2 regions of the Roseomonas marmotae genome follow, and region 1 is predicted to be linked to the other one. Evidence: predicted binding sites of a transcription regulator. Region 1 holds the regulator's gene; the other holds the start of a gene.
What was found. The regulator LexA, encoded in region 1, represses DNA repair genes until DNA is damaged. The targets are predictions, from matches to a motif close to TGTTCTANNTANGTTC.
Positions count from the first base shown of each region.

Region 2: IAI58_RS14965 (DUF3072 domain-containing protein) is a predicted target of LexA. The motif match lies at 2,482-2,497, and genes of this name have one in related genera.

Region 1 covers NZ_CP061091.1:2,195,826-2,200,031, reverse strand. Annotated here, with positions in the region: gene moaC (cyclic pyranopterin monophosphate synthase MoaC) at 1-478, shown strand, start outside; gene IAI58_RS10420 (molybdopterin molybdotransferase MoeA) at 478-1,683, shown strand; gene lexA (transcriptional repressor LexA) at 1,788-2,507, shown strand; gene IAI58_RS10410 (ComEC/Rec2 family competence protein) at 2,501-4,206, opposite strand, start outside.
Region 2 covers NZ_CP061091.1:3,182,664-3,186,869, reverse strand. Annotated here, with positions in the region: gene IAI58_RS14980 (alpha/beta hydrolase family protein) at 1-433, shown strand, start outside; gene IAI58_RS14975 (ribonuclease HII) at 433-1,059, shown strand; gene IAI58_RS14970 (site-specific DNA-methyltransferase) at 1,081-2,208, shown strand; gene IAI58_RS14965 (DUF3072 domain-containing protein) at 2,219-2,470, opposite strand; gene IAI58_RS14960 (zinc-dependent alcohol dehydrogenase) at 2,755-3,930, shown strand; gene IAI58_RS14955 (hypothetical protein) at 3,946-4,206, shown strand, end outside.

The sequences.
Region 1 (4,206 bases):
GACGGCTGGCGGCCTCACGCATTTCGATGCCGAGGGCAAGGCGGTGATGGTCGATGTCTCAGCCAAGCCCGCCACCACCCGCATCGCCGTGGCACGCGGGCGCGTCATGATGGCGCCCGCGACGCTGGAGACCATCTTGCAGGGCGGCATCGGCAAGGGGGATGTGTTGGGCGTGGCGCGGCTGGCGGGCATCATGGGCGCCAAGCGGACGGCGGACCTCATCCCTCTCTGCCACCCCCTGCCCCTGTCCTCCGTGAAGGTGGATCTGGTTCCGGTGTCGCCCGATACGGTTGAGATCGAGGCGACGGCCAAGACAACGGGACAGACGGGGGTGGAGATGGAAGCCCTGACGGCGGTCACGGTCGCGGCGCTGACGGTCTATGACATGTGCAAGGCCATCGACCGCGGCATGCGCGTGGAGGCTGTACGCCTGACGCGCAAGGAAGGCGGCAAGTCCGGGCTCTGGGAGGCTGTCTGATGCTCTCGGTCGAGGAGGCCCTTAACCGCATTCTCGGCGCTTTACAGCCCGTAGGGGCGGAGACCGTCGCCCTCTCGGAAGGCTGGGGCCGGGTGCTGGCATCTCCGGTATTGGCCCGGCTGACCCAGCCACCCGCCGATGTCTCGGCCATGGACGGCTATGCCGTACGCGCGGCGGACGCGACGGAAGGCGCGCGCCTGACCGTGATCGGCGCAGCTCCGGCCGGGCACCCCTTTGCCGGTAAAATTGGCCCGGGGCAGGCCGTGCGTATCTTTACCGGTGCCGTACTGCCTGCCGGCGCAGATGGAATTCTGCTGCAGGAGGATGCCGAGGCCAGCGGTGACGAGGTCGCGGCAAAGGAAGCCGTCCAGCCCGGCCGCTGGATCCGTCGTGCCGGGCTGGACTTCCAGCTCGGCGAGGAGCTGTTGCCCGCGGGCCGCAAGCTGACCGCGCGCGACATCGGGCTGGCGGCGGCGGCCAACCACCCCTGGCTGGGCGTTCATCGCGCGCCGCGCATCGGCATCCTGGCGACCGGCGACGAGATCTCCCTGCCCGGCGAGCCCCTGGCGCCGGGGGGCATCGTCTCTTCCAACGCCCATGCGCTGGCGGCGCTGGTGCGCTCGGCCGGCGGTGCGCCGCTGATCCTGCCCATCGCTCCCGATGATGCCCCGGCTATCGCCGCGACAGCACGGGCGGCGCGCGGCTGCGACCTGCTGGTCACCACGGGAGGCGCCAGCGTGGGCGAGCATGATCTGGTGCAGAAGGCGCTGGGCCCGGAGGGTTTCGCCCTCGATTTCTGGAAGATCGCTATGCGGCCCGGAAAGCCGCTGATCTGGGGCCGCCTGGGCGACACGCCGCTGCTGGGTCTCCCCGGCAACCCGGTTTCCAGCCTGGTCTGTGGCATCGTCTTCCTGTGGCCCGCCATCGCGGCCCTGGGCGGCCGCCCTGGCCTGTCGCCCCCGGTGCGGCGCGCCATCCTGGGAGCGCCCCTGGCCGGGAATGACCGCCGGGCCGATTATCTGCGCGCGTCGCTCTCCACCGATGCGGGAGGAGGCTGGATCGCCACGGCCTTTCCGCGCCAGGATAGCTCCATGCTCAAGACCATGGCGCGGGCGGATGCCCTGCTGCTGCGTCAGCCCCATGCACCGCCCCTGGAGGCCGGCGAGACGGTGGACGTGTTGATTTTGGCCGAGTTAGGGGTCTGAAACCCGTGAAAACCGGTTGACCCGGGCAAGAGAACTTCCGTAGAACATTTGGACAGTTTCCGGTTTGTTCGCAGGCCGGCTCCGATTCTAGGGAAGGTCTCCGCATGCTCACGCGCAAGCAGCACGAGCTGTTGATGTTCATCGACCAGCACCTGCGCGATACCGGATTCTCCCCTTCGTTCGAGGAGATGAAGGAGGCGCTGAAGCTGCGCTCCAAGTCCGGTATCCATCGCCTGATCACGGCACTGGAAGAGCGCGGCTTCCTGAAGCGGCGCGCGCACCGCGCCCGTGCCCTGGAGGTGCTGCGCCTGCCGGACAGCGTGGCGCCGCGCGCTGCCGATGCCATCTCGCGCACGACCGCGCCCAATTACCCCGCCAATGTCATTCGCGGCAATTTCGCCCCGCATCTGCATGGGGTGCAGAAGGGCGCCGCCGATGCCGCGGCGGTGCAGCTGCCGCTCTATGGCCGCATCGCAGCCGGCCAGCCGATCGAGGCGCTGCGTGACCAGGGCAGCAGCGTCGAGGTCCCGGCCGCGCTGCTCCATTCCGGCGACCACTACGCGCTGGAGGTGGCCGGCGATTCCATGACCGGCCTCGGTATACTGGATGGCGATACCGTCATCATCCGCCGGGGCGAGGTCGCGGAGAACGGCGATGTGGTGGTCGCGCTGGTGGACGACAGCGAGGTCACGCTGAAGAAGCTGCGCCGCAACCGCAATTCCATCGCTCTGGAGGCCGCCAATCCGGCTTATGAGACCCGCATCTTTGGCCCGGACCGGGTGAAGGTGCAGGGGAAACTGGTGGGGCTGCTGCGCCGCTACTGAGCGGCGGCCTTTTCCCAGGCCGGGCGCGGCGGCGGCGGCATCCAGGGCCGCTGGCCACGCCATGCCCGATCGGACAGGATGCGCGGTCCTGCCGCATCCAGCCAGATGGCCTGCGGTCCATCGCGCCAGACGGTGAAGCGGTCGACCTTGGCGGTGTCGCGGCATCTGCCACGGATCGGCTCGGGCGACAGCAGTAAGGCCGCCTTGCTGCAATACGCTGCCGCCTGGATGGGTGGCGGTGTCTCCTTCCGGCGTGTCTTTTCAGGACGCAGCAGCATGGCGGCAGGCCCCTCCGGCGCAGGTTGGAAGCGGCAGGCTGTCGGAGTGCAATCCAGTGCGCCATCCGCCGTGCGCCCTTCCATGGGAACTGGAACCGCTTCCTCCTCCGCCCAGCTACGCAGCCAGCTTTCTCGCACCAGACTGGAAGCACCAGTGGCACGTTGCAGGTAGACCGCCTCTGACGTTCGGAAGGCGATCAGCCGTGCATCGGATGAGACGAGGATATCCGGCGGGGCCGCCCACCCCGCGGAGAGGCTGCCGGCCAGAAGCATCGGCAGCCCCAGCAGGCGCCAGGACCCTCGCCAGAGGCAGAGCCACAGCATCCCGAGGCTGGTCAGCGCCAGCCCCCAGGCCGGAATGGGCCTGGCCAGCAGCGCGGCGCCGGGCCAGCCGGCGACGGCGTGGGCCACACGCAGAATACCCTCCACCCCCCAGCCCATGGGGGCCAGAGCCCAACTCTCCAGCCCCAGCGGCATCAGGACCATGGCTGCCATGCCCGCCGGCATGACCAGGATGGAGGTCAGCGGCACCGCGATACCATTGGCGATCACGCCATAGAGCTGCAGCCGGCCGAAGTGGTGCAGCCCGTAGGGCGTGGTTGCCAGCCCGGCCAGCAGCGACGTCATCACCAGCCCGATGAGTATCAGGCCCGGCTTGCGCCACCATTCCTTCCCTGACCGCCATCGGGCCATCCAAGGTCCAGCCCCCTCGTTCGCGGCGATCAGCACCAGGACCGCGGCGAAGCTCATCTGAAAGGAGGGGCCCATCACCGCATGGGGCTGCATCAGCATCACGGCGGTCGCGGCGACGGCCAGGGTCCGAAGCGACAAGGCCCGGCGCCCCAGCAGGATTCCCAGCGTTACCAGCGCCGCCATGGCGAAGCTGCGGAGCATCGGCACCTGCGCGCCAGTCATCAACACGTAGCAGAGCCCGACGACGAGGCTGGCCGGCCCCGCCACCACCTTGCCGTCGCAGCGCAGGGCGAGCCATGGCGACAGCGCCAGCAGAAAGCGCACGAGCCCGAAGCTCAGTCCCATCACGATGGCGATGTGCAAACCGGAGACGGAGAGCAGATGCGCCAGCCCGGAATCGCGCATCGCCACCATATCGTCTTCAGGGATAGCGGTTTGCGATCCGGTCAGCAGCGCCGCCGCGACGGCCCCCGCGCCACCGGGGACCTGACGCGCGATCCTGCCCTCCACCAGGCCGCGCAACCGGGCGAATGGCGAGGCGGGCAAAGGGTCCCCCAGCCGTTCAGCCATGCCGATGGCGAAGCCGGAGCCTCCCAGCCCCTGAAGGAAGGCATTGCGCTGGAAGTCCCAGGCACCGGGGAAGGCGGGCATGGCAGGCTCCCGCACCAGGGCCCTCACCCGCAGACGATCACCCGGAACGGGTAGAAGTGGGTCGTTCTTGCGAAGGC
Region 2 (4,206 bases), 990 kb from region 1:
CGGCCTGACCCTGCCGGAGCCTCGCCTGGGCGCCGGCATCGCCCTCTCCCCCATTCCGCCTCAGGGCCTGCCGCCGCGTCTGGCCATCGACCGCGTGCGCGCGCCCATGCTGCATGTCACGGGTACCGAGGACCGGGACTTCATGGGCGGCAACAGCCCGCTCAGCCGCCGCATCCCCTATGACGCCATCACCGCGCCGGGGCAGGTGCTGGCCGTCTTCGCCGGCGCGGCCCATGGCAGTTTCGCGGATGAGCCCGGCACCGGCGCGCGATGGGAGGATAGCTCCTACCACCCCCGCACCGCGGCGCTTGCGGTGGCCTTCCTGCGCGGCGTATGGCTGGGCGATGACGAAGCCCGCCGCCTGCTGTCACAGGGCGCGCCCGGGCTGCTGGAGCGGGGCGACATGATCGAGAGCAAGGGGCTGGCGCCCTGATGCCGGACTATCTGCTGGAGATCGCCGCCGGCGGCCGCGTGGCGGGGGTGGACGAGGCTGGGCGCGGCCCGCTGGCGGGGCCTGTAATGGCCGCCGCCGTGCTCTTCCACAGGCCTCCGCCGGCCGGGCTGGCCGCCCTGCTGGATGACTCGAAAAAGCTGGATGCGGCGAAGCGGCAGGCCGCCTTCGAGGCGCTGCGGGCCGCCAGGGTGGAGGGCGTGCTGGATGGCGCCGTGGCCGCCGCCAGCGCCGCCGAGATCGGCCGGCTGAACATCCTGCGCGCCACGCACCTCGCCATGACGCGCGCGGTGGCGAAGCTCCGGCTGATGCCAGACCTCGTGCTGGTGGATGGCAACCAGCCGCCGCGCGGCCTGGCCTGCGCCGTGCGCTGCGTGGTGAAGGGTGACAGCATCAGCCTCTCCATCGCCGCCGCCTCCATCCTGGCCAAGGTGACGCGTGACCGGGCCATGGCGCGGCTGGACCCGCGCTGGCCCGGCTACGGCTTCGCCCGCCATGCCGGCTACCCCACCGCCGCGCATCGGGAGGCCCTGGCGCGACTGGGGCCGACTCCGCACCACCGCCGCGGCTTCGCGCCGGTCGATCAGATGCTTCTCGAGCTCTCTTGACGCATTGACTCACCCCGACGCATGCTCGGCCCCCGAGTCGCAGGAGGGTTTGACGGCGTGGGTACGGGGCTAGATCTGCCGTTGGACTGTATCCTGGAAGGGGATTGCATCGAGATGCTGCGGGCGCTGCCCCCGGCTTCCGTGCATACCATCTTCGCGGATCCGCCCTACAATCTGCAGCTGAAGGGCGAGCTGCGCCGTCCGGACGAGAGCGTCGTGGACGGCGTCGATGACGACTGGGACCGTTTCTCCAATCTCGCGGCCTATGACGCCTTCACCCGTGCCTGGCTGACCGAGGCGCGGCGCGTGCTGCGCAAGGACGGCACCATCTGGGTGATCGGCAGCTACCACAACGTCTTCCGCCTGGGCGCGGCCTTGCAGGACCTGGACTTCTGGATCCTGAACGACGTCATCTGGCGCAAGGCCAACCCGATGCCGAACTTCCGGGGCCGGCGCTTCACCAACGCGCATGAGACGATGATCTGGGCCTCGCGCGGACAGGACAGCCGCTACAAGTTCAACTACACCGCCATGAAGTCGCTGAACGACGACACGCAGATGCGCAGCGACTGGTTCATCCCGCTCTGCACGGGGGGTGAGCGGCTGCGGGACGAGAAGGGGCAGAAGGTCCATCCGACCCAGAAGCCCGAGGCGCTGCTGCACCGGGTCATTCTCTCCTGCACCTCGCCGGGGGATGTGGTGCTGGACCCCTTTCTCGGCTCCGGCACCACGGCCGCCGTCGCGAAGCGCCTGGGCCGCCGCTACATCGGCATCGAGCGCGACCCGACCTATGCCGCCGCCGCCCGCACGCGCATTAACGCCATCGAGCCGCTGTCGGAATCCGCCATGCTGGTGACGCCGACGCGGCGGGAGCAGCCGCGCATCCCCTTCGGCGCGCTGGTGGAACGCGGCATGGTGCCGCCCGGCGCCCGGCTGGTGGACCGTCACCGCCGCTTCGTGGCGGAGGTGGGGGCCGATGGCTCGCTCCGCTGCGGCACCGCGCAGGGCTCCATCCATCAGGTGGGCGCGGCGGTGCAGGAAGCGCCCTCCTGCAACGGCTGGCTCTTCTGGCACCTGGAGCGGCGCGACGGCTCGCTGCGCCTGCTGGACGAGTTGCGCGCCGAGATCGTGGGCAGCATGGGGGCCTGAGCCAACCGGCTCAGTGGTCCCGCCCGCGCCCCGTGCGGGCCTGTAGTTCATCGATCCTCTTGCTGGCCTCCGCCTTGGTCAGCCCGGGGTCGAATTCCTCTCCTGCCTCCTCGCAGAGCGTCTTGAGATAGCTGGCCTGGGCGCCGGTCATCGTCTCGTCGCCCGTGGTCCAGTTATCCGGGTCCTTGACGGTGTTGCCGGGCGTATCGCCCTGCGGCGCCTTCGGGGCGGTGCTGTGGTCGTCCTTGCCTTGACGGGCCATGGGAAGATCCTTGTTCGTGTTCTGTTCGTATAACGGGGTCGGGGCCATGCGGTTGCCCCGGAGGCCGGCGGCCTCTCTCCCTCTGACAAGGCTGTGATGACGAGAGGATGCCGTGGAAACCCGGGCGGGCGGTCCATGTTGCATCCAGCATCCGGATGGCCCTGGCGGCAGCGCTAGATTCAGAACGTCTCTGCCGGGCACCGCGTTCTCACGACGCAGGCTTCCTCTCCGTGGTGTCGTGCGGAGCGATCGTATCGTCTGCACCTTTCGATGGAGAGCCTGCGATGAAAGCGCTGGTCTGGCACGGTAAGCAGGATATCCGCTGCGACAACGTCACCGACCCCGAGATCGAGGATTCCCGCGACGCCATCATCAAGGTCACGAGCTGCGCCATCTGCGGCTCGGACCTGCACCTCTTCCACAACTTCATCCCGGCCATGATGCCCGGCGACATCATGGGCCATGAGATGATGGGCGAGGTCGTCGAGGTCGGCGCGGATGCGAGGCACAAGCTGAAAAAGGGCGACCGGATCGTCGTGCCCTTCACCATCATCTGCGGCGAGTGCGAGCAGTGCAGGCGCGGCAACTTCTCCGTCTGTGAAAGGACCAACCGCAAGAAGGAGCTGGCCGACAAGGTCTTCGGCCACACCACCGCCGGGCTCTTCGGTTATACGCATCTGACCGGCGGCTATCCGGGCGGGCAGGCGGAATATCTCCGCGTCCCCTTCGCCGATGCGACGCATATCAAGGTGCCGGACGGCATGACGGATGAGCAGGCGCTGTTCCTCGGCGATATCCTGCCCACTGGCTGGCAGGCGGCGGTGCATTGCGACATCGAGCCCGAGGATACCGTGGCGATCTGGGGCTGTGGCCCGGTGGGTCAGATGGCGATCCGCAGTGCCGTGCTGCTCGGCGCCAGGCAGGTGGTGGCGATCGACGATATCCCCGAGCGGCTTTCCATGGCCGCCGCGGGCGGTGCCATCACCATCAACTTCGAGACGGACAGCGTCGTCGAGCGGCTGAACGAGCTGACGGGCGGCAAGGGCCCGCAGAAATGCATCGATGCTGTCGGCCTGGAAGCGCATGTGACGCCCAGCCAGCCCGATACGCTGATGGACCGCGCCAAGCAGGTCATGATGCTGGAAAGCGACCGGCCCCATGTGTTGCGCGAAATGATGTATGTCTGTCGCCCCGGCGGCATCATCTCCATCTGCGGCGTCTATGCCGGGCTGGTGGACAAGATCCCGATGGGCATGGCCATGAACAAGGGCCTGAGCTTCCGCATGGGCCAGACGCATGTGAACCGTTGGACCGACGACCTGCTCCGCCGGATCGAGGAAGGGCAGATCGACCCTTCCTTCGTCATCACGCATACCGCCCGGCTCGAAGACGGGCCGGAGATGTACAAGGTTTTCCGCGACAAGCAGGACAGCTGCATCAAGGTCGTCCTCAAGCCCTGAGGTGCTGACATGAACATGTTGACCAGAGCCGCCGAGATCACCCGCTTCCCCGGCGATCCCAAGGTGCTCTGCACCGGGCCAAGCTCCCTCGGGGCGCCGGACCAGCTGGCACGCGGGCTGGGCTGGTTCAGCATCGGCCTCGGCGTGCTGGAGATCTTCGCTGCCAGGAGCCTGGCGCGTTCCCTGGGCATGCAGGGCGCCGAGGGGCTGATCCGCGGCTATGGGGTGCGGGAGATCGCCTCCGGCATGGCCTGCCTTTCGGTGAACCCGGTGCCG